Regions from separate parts of the Vibrio fluvialis genome, predicted to be linked through region 1. Evidence: predicted binding sites of a transcription regulator. Region 1 holds the regulator's gene; the other holds the start of a gene.

What was found. The regulator CRP, encoded in region 1, controls carbon source genes, mostly activating them, when cyclic AMP is high. The targets are predictions, from matches to a motif close to TGTGANNNNNNTCACA.
Region 2: a site for CRP is predicted at 2,294-2,309, ahead of DYA43_RS03565 (CidA/LrgA family protein). Genes of this name have one in related genera too.

What each region holds. Positions count from the first base shown of each region.
Region 1 covers NZ_UHIP01000001.1:169,204-173,534, forward strand. Annotated here, with positions in the region: gene astA (arginine N-succinyltransferase) at 1-16, shown strand, start outside; gene astD (succinylglutamate-semialdehyde dehydrogenase) at 50-1,507, shown strand; gene DYA43_RS00775 (DUF1338 domain-containing protein) at 1,693-2,487, shown strand; gene crp (cAMP-activated global transcriptional regulator CRP) at 2,607-3,239, opposite strand; gene DYA43_RS00785 (phosphoribulokinase) at 3,481-4,331, opposite strand, start outside.
Region 2 covers NZ_UHIP01000001.1:737,214-741,544, reverse strand. Annotated here, with positions in the region: gene DYA43_RS03585 (alpha/beta fold hydrolase) at 1-185, shown strand, start outside; gene DYA43_RS03580 (DUF2788 domain-containing protein) at 319-540, shown strand; gene fldA (flavodoxin FldA) at 595-1,122, shown strand; gene DYA43_RS03570 (LrgB family protein) at 1,168-1,857, opposite strand; gene DYA43_RS03565 (CidA/LrgA family protein) at 1,867-2,274, opposite strand; gene DYA43_RS03560 (LysR family transcriptional regulator) at 2,398-3,294, shown strand; gene DYA43_RS03555 (DUF4442 domain-containing protein) at 3,306-3,836, opposite strand; gene fcrX (ferric iron uptake transcriptional regulator FcrX) at 4,102-4,331, shown strand, end outside.

The DNA of each region.
Region 1 (4,331 bases):
CATCCTTGCTCAATAGTCAGAGCACAGTAACGAATTGAAGGATAAGACAATGACTCAGTGGATTGCCGGTCAATGGGTGGCTGGTCAGGGTGAACACTTCACCTCTTTGAGCCCATACAACAACGAAATCGTCTGGCAGGGCGACAGTGCCACGCCAGCTCAGGTTGAAGATGCCGTAAAAGCCGCGCGCTCTGCGTTTGTTGAGTGGAAGAAACTGCCATTCGCGGAACGCGAAAAAGTAGTGCTGGCGTTTGCTGAAAAGGTCAAAGCCAACGCTGAAGCGATCGCTGAAGTGATTGCTAAAGAAACTGGTAAACCGATTTGGGAAACCCGCACGGAAGCCGCTGCGATGGCTGGCAAGATTGCGATCTCGATTCGTGCTTACCACGACCGTACCGGTGAAACCGTGCGTGAAGCGGCGGGCAACCAAATCGTGTTGCGTCATCGTCCGCTGGGCGTGATGGCGGTCTTTGGGCCGTACAACTTCCCGGGCCATCTGCCAAACGGCCACATCGTGCCAGCGCTGCTGGCGGGTAACACCGTGGTATTCAAACCGTCTGAACAAACACCTTGGACGGGTGAAGTCGCGATGAAACTGTGGGAAGAAGCGGGTCTGCCTAAGGGTGTTCTGAACCTGGTACAAGGCGGTAAAGAGACCGGGATTGCGCTGGCGCAGTCGAAAGGTATCGATGGTCTGCTGTTTACCGGCAGTGCTAACACGGGTCATCTGCTGCACCGTCAGTTTGCGGGTCAGCCAGGTAAAATGCTGGCGCTGGAAATGGGCGGCAACAACCCGATGGTGATCTCTGATCACTACGGCGACCTGGATTCCACCGTTTATACCATCATTCAATCGGCCTTCATCAGTGCCGGTCAGCGTTGTACCTGTGCTCGTCGTTTGTACGTACCACACGGTGATAAGGGCGATGCGCTGATCACGCGTCTGGTTGAAGCGACTCAGAAACTGCGCATCGACCAGCCATTTGCTGAACCCGCACCGTTTATGGGGCCACAAATCTCCAAAGCGGCCGCGGACTTTATTCTCAAAGCGCAGGCAAACCTGCAATCTTTAGGCGGCGAAATTCTGGTTGAAGCGCGCGGTCTGGAAGCGGCGTTTGTGACTCCGGGTATCATCGATGTGACCCCGATTGCCGAGCTGCCGGACGAAGAGTACTTCGGCCCGCTGCTGCAAGTGGTGCGTTACGAAACGTTGGCTCAGGCGGTTGAACTGGCCAATGACACCCAGTTTGGCCTGTCGGCTGGCCTGGTCACCACCGATGACAGCGAATGGGAATACTTTGTTGACCACATTCGCGCCGGCATTGTGAACCGCAACCGTCAGCTGACGGGCGCGAGTGGCGATGCGCCATTCGGTGGTCCGGGTGCGTCGGGTAACCTACGTCCAAGTGCGTTCTACGCGGCGGACTACTGTGCCTACCCGATGGCGTCGATGGAAGGTTCGGCAACCGAACTGCCAGCCACGTTGAGTCCGGGTATCGAACTGTAATTTACGATTTAGCTAACGTCACAGGCTGAAGGCTACCCGGTCCTTCTCGGGCTTCGGACCGGGTAGCCACTTTTTACTATTACAACAATAAATATTCATATTAGCCCCAAGTAGTGAGTGGTCACTTGGGCAACAGAATCCAATAACCCAGGTTGCTTGCAGAGCAGCGCAGACAAGGAGGCGTTATGACGCCAGCAGTTCTCTTTGAATCCCTATGGAATGACTATATTCGACGTCTTTGCCCGTCGGCCGACAAAGTACACCAGTTGCTTCAGGAAGACGAAGCGCTGATCAACGATCACATCGCCCTGCGTACGTTTAACGTGGCACCGCTGGGGATTGATACGTTGGCGAAACCGTTTCTGGCGCTGGGCTACAAGCCGTGCGGTGATTACGTGTTTGAAAGCAAAAAACTGGTAGCGAAACATTTCGAGCATCCGGATCCGCTGCAACCCAAAGTGTTCATCAGTGAATTGAAAGTGGAAGAGTGTTCACCAGAGCTACAAGCGATTGTTGCTAAGCTGGTGGCGCAAGTTGATGCCACGAAGCTGGAAGGCGATGCTTTCCTCTACGGTGGCCGTCTGTGGGATCTGAGCTATGCCGATTATCTGCAACTGGCGAAAGAGAGCGAATACGCCTCTTGGCTGGCAGCACACGGTTATGGTGCCAACCATTTTACGGTGAGCGTTAACCAGCTGAATGCGTTGGATGAAGTGAAACAGGTGAACGATCATCTGCGCAGCGCAGGCTTTACCATCAACGAATCTGGTGGCGAAGTGAAGGGCTCACCAGAGGTGCTGCTGGAGCAGTCATCAACGATGGCAGACAAAGTGCCGGTGACCTTCATTGAAGGCACAGAAATCATTCCGGGCGGCTTTTATGAGTTTGCCAAGCGCTACCCAATGGGCAACGGTGAACTTTACACAGGCTTTGTGGCCGCTTCTGCAGACAAGATTTTCGAAAGTACCGACAGCAAGTAATTTCGCGAGTGGCTTTGGGTTGTCTGTAGTCCAGTGGCGGACAACCTTCCTCTCTCCTGGCCACAAGCAAATAAAAAAGCCACCGCAAGGTGGCTTTTCCTATTCTGTCTCGGTGACGATTAACGAGTACCGTATACCACGATAGTCTTACCGTGTGCAGAAATCAGGTTCTGCTCTTCCAGCATCTTCAGGATGCGGCCAACGGTTTCACGAGAACAGCCAACGATTTGACCGATTTCCTGACGAGTGATCTTGATTTGCATACCGTCTGGGTGGGTCATGGCGTCTGGTTGTTTCGCCAGGTTCAGTAGGGTCTGCGCGATGCGACCAGTTACGTCTAGGAACGCCAGGTCACCCACTTTTTGGCTAGTCACTTGCAGACGGCGAGCCATCTGGCCAGACAGGCGCATTAGGATGTCCGGGTTAACCTGAATCAGCTGACGGAATTTCTTGAATGAAATTTCCGCGACTTCACAAGGAGATTTTGCACGAACCCAGGCAGTACGCTCCTGACCTTCTTCAAACAAGCCAAGCTCACCGATGAAGTCACCTTGGTTCAGGTAAGACAGAATCATCTCCTTACCTTCTTCATCTTTGATCAGTACCGCAACAGAACCTTTAACGATGTAGTACAAAGTCTCTGCTTTTTCGCCCGCGTGAATTAGCGTGCTTTTTGAAGGGTACTTATGAATGTGACAATGTGAAAGAAACCACTCTAGTGTCGGGTCGGTTTGAGGTTTACCTAGAACCATAATATCTCACTTCCTCTGCAGGGTACGCTTGCTGCTATCCATATTTTAGCGAAGCCTTATTTGGATTCACTAGAATAAGAGGACTTTCTTATTGCTGCAAGTTATCTTGTGTTTCGGTATGGAATAGTATCCTTTTTCCAAAACGATTTCTTGATTTTAATCGTGTAGGACAGGGGATAATCTACGCAAAACTGTGCACATGATCACGGTATGAAAAGTAATCGACACAGTAGGGCGTTGACTAGCCAATTTTCCCTGATTCTATCAATTGTTGCAGGAGCGGCCTGACGATCAGCTCCATCGCAAATCCCATTTTCCCGCCCGGCACCACGATGGTGTTGTGACGCGACATGAACGAACCATCAATCATCGCCAGCAGGTAAGGGTAGTCGACGTTTTTAATCCCACGCAGGCGAATGACGACAAAACTTTCATCCAGACTGGGGATGCCTTTCGCGTTGAGCGGGTTGGAGGTATCGACGGTCGGCACACGCTGAAAGTTAATGTGGGTGCGCGAGAACTGCGGCGTAATGTAGTTGAGGTAATCGTCCATCGAACGCACGATGGAGTCCATCACCGCTTCCCGGGAATGGCCGCGATCGCGCGTGTCACGTACGTATTTTTGAATCCATTCCAAGTTCACAATCGGCACCATGCCAATCAGAAAATCGACGTGCTGCGCGACGTTCACTTCGCCATCCACCACGCCGCCGTGCAGTCCTTCGTAGAACAGTACATCGGAGTTTTCCGGCAGTTGTTGCCATGGGGTAAAGGTGCCCGGCATCTGATTGTAGGGCACGGCTTCGTCAAACGAGTGCAGATAGCGTCTGACCTGGCCGGTGCCGGATTTCCCAAACTGGCGGAAAAAGTCTTCCAGTGCGGTAAAGTCGTTGGCTTGCGGACCAAAATAGCTGATGTGGCGGCCTTGCTCGCGCGCCTTGCGAATCTCGACGTCCATTTCCGGACGGGTAAAGCGGTGGAAGCTGTCGCCTTCCACCCAAGCGGGCTTGATGTCCATCATATTGAACATCTTACGGAACGCTTCTGAGGTCGTGGTTGTGCCGGCGCCCGACGAACCGGTGACGGCAATAA
Region 2 (4,331 bases), 570 kb from region 1:
GCTGTGACACCCCAACCTTATTTATTAAAGGCGGCGACTCCAACTATCTGACCGCCGAACATCAGCCACAAGTGCAGGCACAGTTCAGCCAAGCCAAAGCGCATGTCATTGCCAATACGGGTCACTGGTTACATGCTGAAAAGCCGACTGAAGTGCTGCGCGCGATTCGCAAATTTATCCTGTGAGGCAGCCCGCCTCACAGAGCAACCAGAGCGATTTTCTCTTCAAACAAGTGTGAAATCGGTTCTCATCCGCGCATTAACTTTGCCGTTTAACAATGGTATAGTGCGCGCAAGCAAATTGGCATAAAGGATAACCATGCTGTACGACTACATGAACATGCTCGAGTCCATCGGACTTGATCTGCTTTTTGCGTCTATTTTCTTCCTTATCGGGATGGCAATTAAAGACGTGTTAAAACAAGGTAATGTTCCGGCATTTGGCCGTCGTATTGTATGGCTTGTTCTGTTTTTAGGTTGTGCTGGCTTTATTGCCAAAGGCATTATCCAACTTAGTTGGGAAGGGACTGGCTTGGGCTGATGCCTGAGCGTTCAACCACCCGCCAACCCATTACAATTTAAAGGTAAAGACTCTATGGCAAGTGTAGGTATCTTTTTTGGTAGCGATACAGGTAACACCGAAGCTATTGCAAAGATGATTCAAAAACAACTCGGTAAAAAACTTGTTCACGTTCAAGATATCGCAAAAAGCAGCAAAGAAGACATCGACAACTTCGATCTGCTGCTGCTTGGTATCCCGACTTGGTATTACGGTGAAGCGCAATGTGACTGGGATGACTTTTTCCCAGAACTAGAAGCGATTGACTTCTCAACCAAGCTGGTTGCTATCTTTGGTTGTGGTGACCAAGAAGATTATGCAGAGTACTTCTGTGACGCGATGGGCACGGTACGTGACATCGTAGAAGCGAAAGGCGCAACGGTGGTTGGTCACTGGCCAACAGAAGGCTACGAGTTTGAAGCATCAAAAGCGCTGGTTGATGAGAACCACTTCGTGGGTCTGTGTATCGATGAAGACCGCCAGCCAGAACTGACTGAAGAGCGCGTAACCAAATGGGTTAAACAAGTTTACGAAGAGATGTGTCTGGCTGAACTTGAAGACTGATTAACGAAAAACCCCCGGCTATGGCTGGGGGTTTTGCTTTCTGGACTACCAGAGAATCCTGCCAATCAGTGGCGCAATCAGTACAGTCACCATACCCGCAATCATCATCACCACACTCGATACCACCCCTTCCGAATTACCAATCTGATACGCTTTGGCGGTTCCCGCACCGTGAGCAGAAGCCCCCAAACTGGCGCCTTTACCAAGGCGGGAGCGAATCGACAGCACGGTGAGAACGACTTCGCCCACCGCCATACCAATCACCCCAGTCAGCACCACAAACAGCGCCGTCAGATCGCTCTGACCACCAATCGATTTGGTCGCTTCAACGGCAAAAGGCGTGGTAATCGAGCGCATGGCCAAGCTCCGCTGCAACAATTCCGGTAGCTCTAGCCAACGGGCGAGTAATACGGTCGAGCCGACCGCCACGACCACAGAAACCATCACCCCAACAGAAAGTGACAACCAGTGGCGTTGAATCAAATAGCGGTTGTCGTACACCGGAATTGCAAATGCCACCGTTGCCGGACCAAGCATCCACAACAGCCAATGAGATTCCGCCATATAATCCTGATACGGAATGTGAAATCCCATCACCACCACCACCAGCAGCAACGGCGCCAACAGCAACGGCATCAGAAAAATCGTGCGTTTGCGACGATAGAGCAACTTGCTGCCATAATAGAACAGTAATGTCAGCAGCAGACACAGCACACTTAACAGCGAGGAATTCATACTCATCAACTACATACTCCGCAAATGGTTGCTTTTACGACGCGCCATTTTCAGCTCGAAGCGATAGAGTTTATCGACCACCCAGGCCGTTGAACCAATCACCGCGATCGTGCTTAAAATCAGCACCACCATGATTCTCAACCCTTCTTGCTTCATCAGATCCTGATAGTTCACCACAGCGACCACCGCTGGCACGAAAAACAACAGCATCTCAGCCAGCAACCAGGTTGCTCCTTTACGTAACCAATCCACATTCACGACGTGGGTGAATACTAACGCCAGCAGCAACAACATCCCCGTCAGATTAGCCGGGATCGGCAAATGAAACTCCTTAACCAGAAAATCTGCGATAAACCAAATCAACGCCAGCACCGCAATCTGGCTCAGCGTCATCAGGCTGTTTCCTACCCGTTTCATTTTTGCCCTTCGCTTGTTTTGTGAAATTAGTCACAGTATAAGCAAGCTTAAAACCGTCATAAAATGACTTTTTATTATCAAATTCATGCCAAAATGGAATGAACCTACTTACGGATATCGACGATGGACATCAAAGCACTGCGTTATTTTGTGGAACTGGTCAATGAACAAAGCTTTACTCGCGCATCAGAAAAGCTGTTTGTCACTCAACCGACCATCAGCAAGATGATTCGCAGCCTGGAACAGGAAGTAGGCCAACCGCTGCTGCACCGTGAAGGTCGCCGCTTCTGGCTGACCGATGCCGGAGACATCGTCTTTCAACGTGCGCAAGAAATTCTGGCACATATGTCGCAGCTCGAAGCGGAGCTGGTTGATCTGAATGAATTGCAGCGCGGACATCTACGCCTCGGGATCCCGCCCATGGTAGGACATTTGTATGCAGGACTGATCCGTCAGTACCGTCAGACCTATCCAGATGTCGAAATGACGATCGTCGAATATGGCGGACGCAAAATAGAACAAGCTGTTTCAGAGGGTGACCTCGATGTGGCCGTGACTATGTTGTCTCTCAATGCAGCGCAAAACCTCAACACATTGGAGCTCGACAGCTACCCAATTTGCGCCGTGCTTCCCGACTCAGCACCTTGGCGGGATATCGAAACCGTACATTGGCAGGATCTGAAAGAAGAACCGTTTTACATCTATACCCATGAATTTACTCTGAGCGAATACATCGACAAGTTATGTCAGGAGCAAGGATTCGTTCCACAGGTGGCGGCGCGCAGCAGTCAGTGGGATTTTCTGGTTGCGTTGGTGAAGAGTGGCGTCGGCGTCGCGTTTCTTCCCGAGCCTCTGTGTCATCGAATTCAGGGGGAAGGTGTGGTTGTCAAAAGAATGACGCCTTCCATTGACTGGCAACTTGGCGTCATCTGGCACTCTGATCGTTACGTATCGCGTACCGCAGATGCCTGGATCAGCTTGTGCCGCGGCTATCGCGATCGCAAATCACCAACGGCATAAATTCCAGCAATTCAGGACATCGACTGAGAGTCAACCAGTTCACTGCCCTCTGCGCTGTCGTCAGCTTCACGAAACTTCGGTTTCTTGCGCACATACAGCTTGCGATGTACTTCAGACACCACTTCACCATGGGCATTTTTCACATGGATGATGAACTCTGGGAAACATTTATCCCCGCAAGCGGTGGCGCTCAGAATCGCGTCCAACTGCTGCTGAGGAATCAGAAACTCAGCATATAAATCGGTGTGGCCGGGTTTGATAAAGTTAATGCTGGCCTCTTTGTCCCACACATAGTATTGCTCGCCTAAAATGCCCATGAGCATCAACGAGTAAACCGGGTCAGTCAGAGAGAAAATGCTGCCGCCATATTGCGAGCGGTTCGCATTTTTATTCCACCAGCGCAACTTGAGGCGCATGCGCGCTTCACGAAAATCTTCACTGATGGATTCAATCTTAATCCCCGCCCCCCAGAACGGCGGCCAGCTATTCAGCGCCCACTTCACAATATTTGGTTTATATAGCTTTGCCAGAGTTTTATTCATGCTTTCCGTGCCTTAGACTCTATCTCATTACGCTACGCCTCGACTCAAATGGATTGGGTCAATCAGCAAGGACGTAGACTTAACATCCGGTTAATGTTAAACAATTGTAACTGGTCAGAGCTCGTATCGCAGTGATATCGCGCGGCTTTACGAAAAATAATAGTAACCCCTTGAACTTCGTGGTTTATTGTTCGCTGTGACTAACCTATAATGTTGGACAACATTGACTTCTGTTAACTACCGCAGATCATCAACGGGAAAGTATATGTCAGACAATAACCAAGCGCTAAAGGATGCTGGTCTTAAAGTTACCCTTCCACGGCTAAAGATTTTAGAAGTATTACAGCAGCCTGAGTGCCAACATATTAGTGCTGAAGAGCTGTACAAAAAGCTGATTGATCTCGGTGAAGAGATTGGCCTTGCGACAGTTTATCGAGTCCTAAACCAATTTGATGATGCCGGTATCGTGACACGCCATCACTTTGAAGGCGGCAA